3 regions of the Saccharomonospora sp. genome follow, and region 1 is predicted to be linked to each of the others. Evidence: riboswitches for the same ligand, from Rfam matches in the RefSeq annotation. Region 1 holds a riboswitch; each other region holds the start of a gene.
What was found. Region 1 has a riboswitch for thiamine pyrophosphate ahead of M7H19_RS17615 (thiamine ABC transporter substrate-binding protein). Riboswitches for the same ligand answer to the same signal wherever they lie in the genome.
Positions count from the first base shown of each region.

Region 1 (3,268 bases):
GACTTCGTGTAAAGCGGAGCCGCCCCGCAGCCATGCGGCTTCGGATTCGTCAGGGGCGTTCGAAGACCGTCTTCTCGACGGTGTCGCCCGCGGTGGCGGAGGCGAGTTGGAGGACCAGTTCGTCCTCGTCGACGTCGCGTTGCTTCGCCAGTTCGACGATGACCTTGTCCGAGACCTCGATCATCGAGATGAGGTCCAGTCGCCACGAGTCCGACTCGCGGACGAAGGCCAGCTCGGAGCCCTCCGGCGCGCCTTCGCCCTTCACCGTCGCGATGGCTCGGTCGTCGGCCACGGTGGCCTCGTCCAATTCCAGTGACGCGATCGTCGATTCGTCGATGACGTCCTTCTCCACGGCGTACGTGAACAGCGCCACACCGTCCATCGCTTCGATCTCCTCCGTGGCGAGGTCGTGCCGGAGCAGAGCCACGGTCATCCGATCGATGGGACCTTGTTCGCCGATCTCCTCGGGCCCGCCCGTCGCGGCCAGCGTGGCCAGGTCGCCGTAGTGGTCGATCGTGCTCGTGGTGACCAGTTCGGCCGCGGCCTCGCCGTCGCCGTTTCGCAACGCCTCCCGGTAATCATCGAACATCTCGCGCAGCTGGCCCAGTTCGTCGGGCGTCGCGGCGGTCGACTCGGTCGATGTGGACTGCGTGGCGGCCTCGCTCGAGGCGTCACCGCCGTCGGAGCAGGCGGTCGAGGTCAGTGCCAGCAGCAAGGCCGCCGCCGCGGCCAGTTCACGGTTCCGGTACATCGCACTCCTTCAGTGGGGAAGATCCGCAATGTGACTTGCCACACTGCGGAGAACCGCACTGAGAGTAACCGCGATGTCACAGAGGTTCATCTCGTCGCCGTTTGGCCGTGTAGTACAGCACGGCGGCGGCGGTGGCGAGCATCAGCACGAAGGCGGTGCTACCCACCACGAGCGCTTGGATTACTCCGTCCGGCGTCGACGTGGGAGCGCTCTCCGGGGGAGGGCCGGAATCGCCGGACTCCGCGATCGCGGGCTGTACCGTGCCCACCACGAAGGTGATCAGCATCGCCAGCACCGACGCGAACGGTGCACGCCGGACGAAGCGGTTCATCGCGCACTCCCCTCGGATGCCAGGTGGTCGGATCTCTCATCCACGCCAACGTTCGGCGCCCACAGGAGAGTTGCCCGAAAAGGTAGGAATCACACGTCCGAGATCACGTGGTCGATCTCACCGGCGAGCGCGACGTCCTTCTCCGTGATCCCGCCGTGGGAGTGGGTGCTGAGGCGGAAAGTCACGGTGCGCCACCGAATGTCGATGTCCGGATGGTGGTTCGCCGCCTCCGCGCGTTCGGCCACCCGGTTCACCACCTCGATGGCTTGCGGGAAGCTCGCCAGTTCGGCGCTGCGCTCGATGGCGTTGTCGATCCGGCGCCATTCGGACAGTTCGCGCAGGGCCTCGTCGATGCGTCGGTCACTGAGTAACTCCGTCATGGACCTATCGTGGTATGTCGCCGGGTACGCTGCACGCTGCCACGGGAGTCCGGCACACCGGACTGAGAGGTGGGCATGCGGGCCCACGACCGTTCGCACCTGATTCGGATCATGCCGACGCAGGAAGGTGGCCGGCGGCCATCCTGCGCGGTCACGGCGAGGAGGCTGAATGGGCCAGGGACCGGGCCATTTGTCAACGTCGTTACGCGCGGTCGTCGCGCTGCTGTCGGCCGGTGCCCTCACGGCGGGATGCACGGTCATCGGGACCGAGGACGACTCGGCGGACGAGCCGGTGACGGTCACCCTCGTCACGCACCAGTCCTGGGCCGTTCCGCAGGAGGTGGTCGCTGCTTTCGAGCAACGTGCGGACGTGCGTATCGAGGTTCGCAAGGAGGGTGACGCGGGAGAGCTGACGAACAAGCTCGTTCTCACCAAGGACAACCCGATCGCGGACGTGGCATACGGTGTCGACTCGACGTTCGCGTCCCGGGCGTTGTCGGAGGGCGTTTTCCAGCCGTACACCTCCCCGGAGGCCGATCGGGGACCGCAGCGCTACGCCGTCGACCGGGAGCAGCGGCTGTCGGCCGTGGACGTCGGCGACGTGTGCGTCAACATCGACAGTGAGTGGTTCGCCGACAACGACGTGCCCGAACCGTCCGGTCTCGACGATCTCACCGACCCGGTCTACGAGGACCTGTTCGTCGTGCCGAGCCCGGCCACGTCGTCGCCCGGGCTGGCGTTCCTGTTCGCCACGATCTCGGAGTACGGCGAGGACGGCTGGGCCGACTACTGGAGTGAACTGAAGGACAACGGCGTGAAGGTCGTCAGCGGCTGGACCGAGGCGTACACCCAGGAGTTCTCCGGTTCCTCCGGAGAGGGCGACCGGCCGATCGTGCTGTCCTACGCGTCGTCGCCCGCCGCCGAGATCGGACAGGACGGCAAGCCCCGCACCAAGGCGTTGCTCGACACCTGCTACCGGCAGGTCGAGTACGCGGGTGTGTTGGCGGGCACCGAGCATCCCGACGAAGCGGGCAAGGTGATCGACTTCCTGCTGTCGCACGAGTTCCAGTCGACTCTTGCGAACAACATGTACGTGTACCCCACCCGGGAGGGCGTGGCCCTGCCCGAGGGGTGGGAGCAGGCCGCACCGATGCCGCGCGACTCGATTTCGCTGCCCGGTGAACAGGTCCAGGACAACCGCGAACGCTGGATCTCGGAATGGCGCGGGCTGCTCGAAGGTTGACCGCTCGGCCCGGTTCGGGCTCGGTATGGGCGGCCGGCGCGCTCGGTGCCCTGCCCGTCGCCTTCCTCGGTCTGTTCTTCGCCTGGCCGGTCGTCGCGATCATCCGATTCGGATTCGCCGACGGAGGTGTGGGCGATGCCCTCGCCGAGGCGTCCACGTGGAGGCTGGCCGCGTTCACGGTGACGCAGGCGCTGGCCGCCACGGTGGTGGCAGTACTGGCCGGGTTCCCACTCGCGTTCCTGCTGGCCCGGGTGCGGCTGCCCGGCATCACGGTGGTGCGCACGTTGGTTCTGGTGCCGTTCGTGCTGCCGGCCGTGGTGGTGGGGTTGGCGTTTCGCGCGTTGTGGCCGGACGGGGGCGTGCTGAGCATCGTGGTGGCCAACGCCTTCTTCAACGTCGCCGTCGTGGCTCGCACGGTCGGCGGGCTGTGGTCGCAGCTCGACCGGCGGGTCGAGGATGCGGCGCGGTCGCTCGGTGCGTCGCGTTGGCGGGCTTTCTCCACGGTGACACTGCCCGCGTTGTTGCCGGCCGTGTCGTCGGCGGCGGCCGTGGTGTTCCTGTTC
Region 1 is NZ_DAHVQP010000143.1:6,985-10,252, forward strand. Features, by position in the region: gene M7H19_RS17600 (hypothetical protein) at 50-751, opposite strand; gene M7H19_RS17605 (hypothetical protein) at 828-1,082, opposite strand; gene M7H19_RS17610 (4a-hydroxytetrahydrobiopterin dehydratase) at 1,172-1,462, opposite strand; TPP riboswitch at 1,494-1,605, shown strand; gene M7H19_RS17615 (thiamine ABC transporter substrate-binding protein) at 1,632-2,705, shown strand; gene M7H19_RS17620 (iron ABC transporter permease) at 2,681-3,268, shown strand, end outside.

Region 2 (3,268 bases), on a different contig from region 1:
CCCAGCCCCGCGGCCCGCAACGGCCTTGACATCCCGTCGAAGATGCTCATGGCAGTTCAATCCCCAACCGCCGTGCCACGCGGGCACGCTGCCGTGAGGCGCGTACCTTCCGAAGCCGCTTCACCAGCATCGGGTCCGCATGCAAGGCTTCCTGCTTGTCGATGAGCTTGTTCAGAATCTGGTAGTAGCGCGTGGGTGACACGCCGAACTGGTCGCGGATCGCCTGTTCCTTGGCGCCCGCGTACTTCCACCACTGCCGTTCGAACGCGAGAACGTCCAGTTCACGCTGGGTGAGACCGACGTCGGAACCGACCTGCTGGGACGGTTGCCCGTCGGGGGCCGTCGACTCCGCGGCGTCCACTGGCACTCCTGGTCAGCTCGGGTGGTTCATACGGCTCTTCTCAGATTGCCATTAGATCACGAAGCGCTCGCCGGAGCCCGTAGCACGCCCGGCGCGTCCGAGTGTCGGGACGGCTAAGATGTCGGCGTGACCATCCACGCCATCTGCATCGCCGGCGAACCCGTTCTGCACCAACCCACGCGCGAGGTCTCCGAGTTCGACGACAAGCTCGCCATGCTCGTCGAGGACATGTTCGAGACCATGTACGCCGCCGAGGGAGTGGGGCTGGCCGCCAACCAGATCGGCGTGGACCTGCGCCTGTTCGTCTACGACTGCCCCGACGACGAAGGCGTGCGGCACAAGGGTGTGGTCGTCAACCCGAAGCTGGAGACCTCGGAGATCCCCGAGACCATGCCCGACCCCGAGAAGGACTGGGAAGGGTGCCTGTCGGTTCCGGGTGAGTCGTATCCGACGGGTCGCGCTTCGTGGGCGAAGGTCACGGGTTTCGACGTCGAGGGCAATCCGATCGAGGTCGAGGGCACCGGCTACTTCGCGCGCTGCCTGCAGCACGAGACCGACCATCTCGACGGCTATCTCTATCTCGACCGACTGATCGGTAGGCACGCCCGCGCCGCGAAGAAGATGCTCAAGGCCAACAAGTGGGGCGTGCCCGGCAAGAGCTGGCTGCCCGAGGCCTGAGACCCAGCGTCGTCACCCCCGTCATCACGTCCACCGCCGCGTCCGAAAACACGCGGCGACATCCGACGAACCCCAAAGCAGCGCGGTCGACCGCACCACCGGTGGCTTGAGGTTCGTTCCTGCGCATGGCATGGTCTGGGGGATAACTACACATCGCGGGAGCTCGCGCCTTGGCGGGCTGAGAGGGCGGCTGGTGTCCATTCTTCGGGACCCGGCGCCGCCGACCGCACGAACCTGACCGGGTAATTCCGGCGTAGGGAGTGATTCCGTCGTGACGACGCTGCACGGTGCCGACCAGGAAACCAGCGGATTCGAACCCACCGTCACCACCGGCCCGATCACGGGCTCTCGCAAGGTCTACCTCGACACCGAATCGGGACTTCGGATTCCCGTTCGGCGCATCGACCTGTCGAACGGCGAGCATTTCGACGTCTACGACACCTCCGGGCCTTACACCGACCCGGAGGCCACAATAGACGTCCACAAAGGACTTCCTAAACTGCGGGCCCAGTGGATCGAGGGCCGGGAGCACAAAACCCAGCTCGGCTGGGCGAAAGCCGGGGTCATCACCCCGGAAATGGAGTTCGTCGCCGCGCGGGAACGCGTCGACCCCGAGTTCGTCCGCTCCGAGGTGGCCCGCGGCCGCGCGGTCATCCCCGCCAACCGCAACCACCCCGAGACCGAGCCGATGATCATCGGCAAGAACTTCCTCGTCAAGATCAACGCCAACATGGGCAACTCCGCAGTGTGGTCGTCGGTGGAGGAGGAAGTCGACAAGATGGTGTGGGCCACCCGCTGGGGCGCCGACACCGTCATGGACCTGTCCACGGGCAAGAGGATCCACGAGACCCGTGAGTGGATTCTGCGCAACTCCCCCGTGCCCGTCGGCACCGTGCCGATCTACCAGGCACTGGAGAAGGTCGGCGGCGACCCGACGAAGCTGTCGTGGGAGGTCTACCGCGACACCGTGATCGAGCAATGCGAGCAGGGTGTCGACTACATGACCGTCCACGCGGGAGTGTTGCTCCGGTATGTGCCGCTGACCGCCAACCGGGTCACCGGCATCGTCTCCCGCGGCGGTTCGATCATGGCCGCGTGGTGCCTGGCGCACCACAAGGAATCGTTCCTCTACACGAATTTCGAGGAACTGTGCGACATCCTGCGCGAATACGACGTGACCTTCTCCCTCGGCGACGGCCTGCGACCGGGCTCCATCGCCGACGCGAACGACCGTGCCCAGTTCGCCGAGTTGGAGACGTTGGGCGAGCTCACCCGTATCGCGCGGGAACGCGATGTGCAGGTGATGATCGAGGGCCCTGGCCACGTGCCCATGCACAAGATCAAGGAGAACGTGGAGCGGCAGGAACGGCTCTGTGACGAGGCACCGTTCTACACGCTCGGTCCGCTGGCCACCGACATCGCACCGGCCTACGACCACATCACGTCGGCCATCGGGGCGGCACAGATCGGCTGGTACGGCACGGCGATGCTGTGCTACGTGACGCCGAAGGAGCACCTCGGTCTGCCCAACCGGGACGACGTGAAGACCGGCGTCATCTCGTACAAGATCGCCGCGCACGCCGCCGACCTCGCCAAGGGCCACCCGTACGCGCAGGAGTGGGACGACGCGTTGTCGAAGGCCAGGTTCGAGTTCCGCTGGAACGACCAGTTCAACCTCTCCCTGGACCCGGACACCGCGCGTGCGTTCCATGACGAGACGCTGCCCGCCGAACCGGCCAAGACGGCGCATTTCTGCTCCATGTGCGGGCCAAAGTTCTGTTCCATGCGCATCACCCAGGACGTTCGCGCCTACGCCGAGGAGCACGGCCTGACGAGTGTCGAGGCCATCGAGGCGGGCATGCGGGAGAAATCCCGTGAATTCACCGAGAAGGGCGGACAGGTGTATCTACCGGTGGTGGACCGATGAGCCGGACACCGAGGACAGCGTTGACCATCGCGGGATCGGACTCCGGCGGCGGCGCTGGGATCCAGGCCGACCTGCGAACGTTCTTCGCCTGCGGGGTGCACGGGATGACGGCCGTCACGGCGGTGACCGTGCAGAACTCCGTGGGAGTCCACGGATTCACCGAGATCCCGACCGACGTCGTGGCCGCGCAGATCGAGGCCGTGACAGGTGACATGGGCGCGAACGCCGCGAAGACGGGCATGCTCGCCACCGCGGAGATCATCACCACTGTGGCTTCCGCGGTGGACAAGGTGGGCATCGGT
Region 2 is NZ_DAHVQP010000080.1:13,573-16,840, reverse strand. Features, by position in the region: gene M7H19_RS09505 (LytR C-terminal domain-containing protein) at 1-50, opposite strand, end outside; gene M7H19_RS09500 (DUF3263 domain-containing protein) at 47-361, opposite strand; gene M7H19_RS09495 (peptide deformylase) at 488-1,039, shown strand; TPP riboswitch at 1,184-1,314, shown strand; gene thiC (phosphomethylpyrimidine synthase ThiC) at 1,320-2,966, shown strand; gene thiD (bifunctional hydroxymethylpyrimidine kinase/phosphomethylpyrimidine kinase) at 2,963-3,268, shown strand, end outside.
Region 2: another riboswitch for thiamine pyrophosphate. It lies ahead of thiC (phosphomethylpyrimidine synthase ThiC); the one in region 1 lies ahead of M7H19_RS17615 (thiamine ABC transporter substrate-binding protein).

Region 3 (3,268 bases), on a different contig from region 1:
TGCCCGGGTCACCGCCGTGGCCAGCAACACCCCGTCGCAGCCGAGCTCCATCGCCAACGCGGCATCGGACGCCGTGCCGATACCGGCGTCGAGGATGATGGGCACCCCGGCCCTGGCCACGATCAGCTCGATGTTGTGCGGGTTTCGGATGCCGAGCCCCGTGCCGATGGGGGAACCCAACGGCATGACGGCGGCACATCCGGCCTCCTCCAGCCGTAGCGCCAACACGGGGTCGTCGTTGGTGTAGGCCAGGACGGTGAACCCGTCGGCCACCAACTGTTCGGCGGCCTCCAGCGTCTCCACCGGATCGGGCAGCAACGTCCGGTCGTCGGCGTGCACCTCCAACTTGATGAGGTCGGTGTCAAGCGCCTCCCTCGCCAACTGTGCGGTGAGCACGGCCTCGGCCGCGTTGCGACAGCCCGCCGTGTTCGGCAACAGTTCGATGCCCAGTCGACGCAGCAGGTCCAGCACGCCGGAGCCGCCCTCGGCGTCGGCTCGCCGCATGGCGACCGTGGTCATCTCTGTTCCCGATGCGACGAGCGCCCGTTCCAGAACGCTGAGGTTGCCGGCACCACCCGTGCCGATGATCAGCCGCGAGGTGAACTTGTGGTCGCCGATGACGAGCGGATCGCCGTCGCCGACTCCGTTGTCCGGGTGAGTACTCATGACGTCGGGTCAGCCTCCCTGCACAGCGGTCAGGATCTCCACTTTGGCCCCGTCGGTGACCACGACTTCGGACCACCGTCCGCGGCGGACCACCTCGCCGTTCAACGCCACGGCGATCCCCTTCACGTCCTCGACGGAAGTGGCCAGCACATCGGCGACCGTGCTGCCCTCGGGAAACTGCCGCTGCTCACCGTTGACGAACACTCGCATCCGCATGCTCCTCACTCGTGTCCCTGTCCGGTCGCGCTCGCTCCGTCCCCTCGGGTGGACGGGTGCCCGACAGCCACGCGAGCACGGCGTCCGCCGTGACGGGGGCGAGCAACAAGCCGTTGCGATGGTGGCCCGTCGCCGCGTACACGCCGTCGTGCAGCGGGCCCAGGTACGGGACGTTGTCGGAGCTACCCGCGCGCAGACCCGCCGCGGTCTCGATCAACTCGTACTCGGCGACGCTGGGGAACACCCGTTCGGCTGCTTCGATCAACTCCCGCACTCCCCGAGCCGTGACTGTGGTGTCGAATCCGGCCTCGTACTGGGTGGCGCCGAGCACGAGTTCCCCGTCGTCCCGCGGAACCAGATACACCGGGCGTCCTTCCGACACGGCCCTGACCGTGTGCCGAGGCGGGGGAAGTGTGCCCCGCCGAGCACGAAGACGCAGTACCTCGCCCTTCAACGGATGCACGGACGTCTCCAGTTCGGGATGCAGCCGACCGCTGTACGCTCCCGCGGCGAGTACCACCGCGTCGAACCGGCGTGTCCGCGAGGCCGTGGCCACGCTGTGGCCGTCGAGTCGCACGGCGGTTTCGCAAACGAACTCCGCCCCACGCGAGCGCGCGGCCTCCAGCAGTGCCTTCAACAACCGGCGGTTGTCCACGAACACGTCGCTCGGCACGAGCAGTCCGGAACGCACCGCGCCCAGTCCGGGTTCCGTCCTACGCAGTCGCCGTCCGGTGACAAGCGTGGCCTGCCTGCCGATCCCGGCGAGATACCGCTCGAGGATGTCGAGCTGCTCGGCGTCGGCGTGGTCGAACGCGGCGATGATCGTGCCCTGTTCGGACAAGCCGCAGTCGAAGCCCTCCGACCGCAGTTCGCGGGCGAAACGCGGCCAGCGGCGCAGGGACTCCTCCCCCAACGCCAGCGCGACCTCCTCGCCGGGCCATGCCTCCGCGACGGGCGCGAGCATGCCGCCCGCCACCCACGAGGCACCACCACACGCGGGTTCGGGGTCGAACACGGTGACATGATGCCCCGCCGCGGCCGCCTTCCAGGCCACGGCCAAACCGATGACGCCGGCCCCGACGACCGCGAGGTCGGCCCGCGACATCCCAATCATCAGAAAGATCACGCTCCCTGCGCCGGTATGACCCGGATCAGGTTCCACGGTCGGAGCTCACCGGCTCCCTCTCAGCCCTCCCAGGGCTCCCGTGCGGACGCAGCCAGCCTACCCCGCGCCGGGTCGTACTACGGTGGCGGTATGCCCGGCCTCGACGGTGACCAGATCAGAAAACGGCTCGCGGACGCGAAGCTCTACCTCTGCACGGACGCGCGGCTGTCGCGCGGCGACCTCGCCGAGTTCGCCGACGCCGCGCTCGCGGGTGGCGTGGACATCGTGCAACTGCGGGACAAAACCGGCGGCGCACCGTTGGAAGCCGCTCAGGAGATCGAGGCACTGGAGATCCTCGCGCAAGCGTGTGCCGAGCACGGTGCGCTACTGGCGGTGAACGACCGCGCCGACGTGGCGGTGGCCGTGGACGCCGACGTCCTGCATCTCGGCCAGAACGACCTTCCCGTGCCCGTCGCCCGCCGCATCGTCGGTGAGAGACCCGTGATCGGCCATTCGACCCATTCGCTGGAGCAGGCGCGCGCCGCCGCGACCGAGGAAGGCGTCGACTATTTCTGTGTCGGGCCGTGCTGGCCCACTCCCACCAAACCCGGCCGCCCCGCCCCCGGCCTCGATCTCGTGCGGTCCGTGAGCACCGAGATCGAAACCGACAGGCCGTGGTTCGCGATCGGCGGCATCGACCGGCAACGGCTAGGTGAGGTGACGGAGGCGGGCGCGCGCCGCGCCGTCGTCGTGCGAGCCATCACCGAGGCCGACGATCCGACGGAGGCAGCGCGCGCCCTGCGCAACGGACTCGCCGCGGCGGGTTGACGCCTCACTCCTCCTACCCACCGCTTCGGGCCGTTCTTCAGCCGGCCTCGGTAGTTCAGTAGTTCTCCGACACCGACGGTGCCTGCTCGTTCGAACCACCCGAACCACCCGAACCATCGCCGGGTTGGGTCGGCTGAGGCTCCTGGGTGGGCTCGTCGGGCACCGTCGTATTCTCGCCGGGCTGGGTCGGCTGAGTCGGCTGGGTCGGCCGAGTCGGCTGAACCGGCTTCGACGTCTCGGGCGGCACCGGCTGCACTTCCGTGGTGGGTCGTGTCCCGTCGGTGTCCCCTCCCGGCCAGGACTCGCCGTCCTGGGTCGCCGTGGGCGCGGGAGTGGTCTCCCCGTCGGTCTCCTGCTCCACGTCGGTGTCACTCTCCTGCGGTTGGGGGTCCCCACCGACCCCGGCACCACCGCGAACGATGCTGCCCACCGTGGTGGTGCCCTCTCCCGACA
Region 3 is NZ_DAHVQP010000080.1:6,796-10,063, reverse strand. Features, by position in the region: gene M7H19_RS09465 (thiazole synthase) at 1-666, opposite strand, end outside; gene thiS (sulfur carrier protein ThiS) at 676-876, opposite strand; gene thiO (glycine oxidase ThiO) at 854-1,987, opposite strand; TPP riboswitch at 1,994-2,099, opposite strand; gene thiE (thiamine phosphate synthase) at 2,138-2,815, shown strand; gene M7H19_RS09445 (hypothetical protein) at 2,871-3,268, opposite strand, start outside.
Region 3: another riboswitch for thiamine pyrophosphate. It lies ahead of thiO (glycine oxidase ThiO); the one in region 1 lies ahead of M7H19_RS17615 (thiamine ABC transporter substrate-binding protein).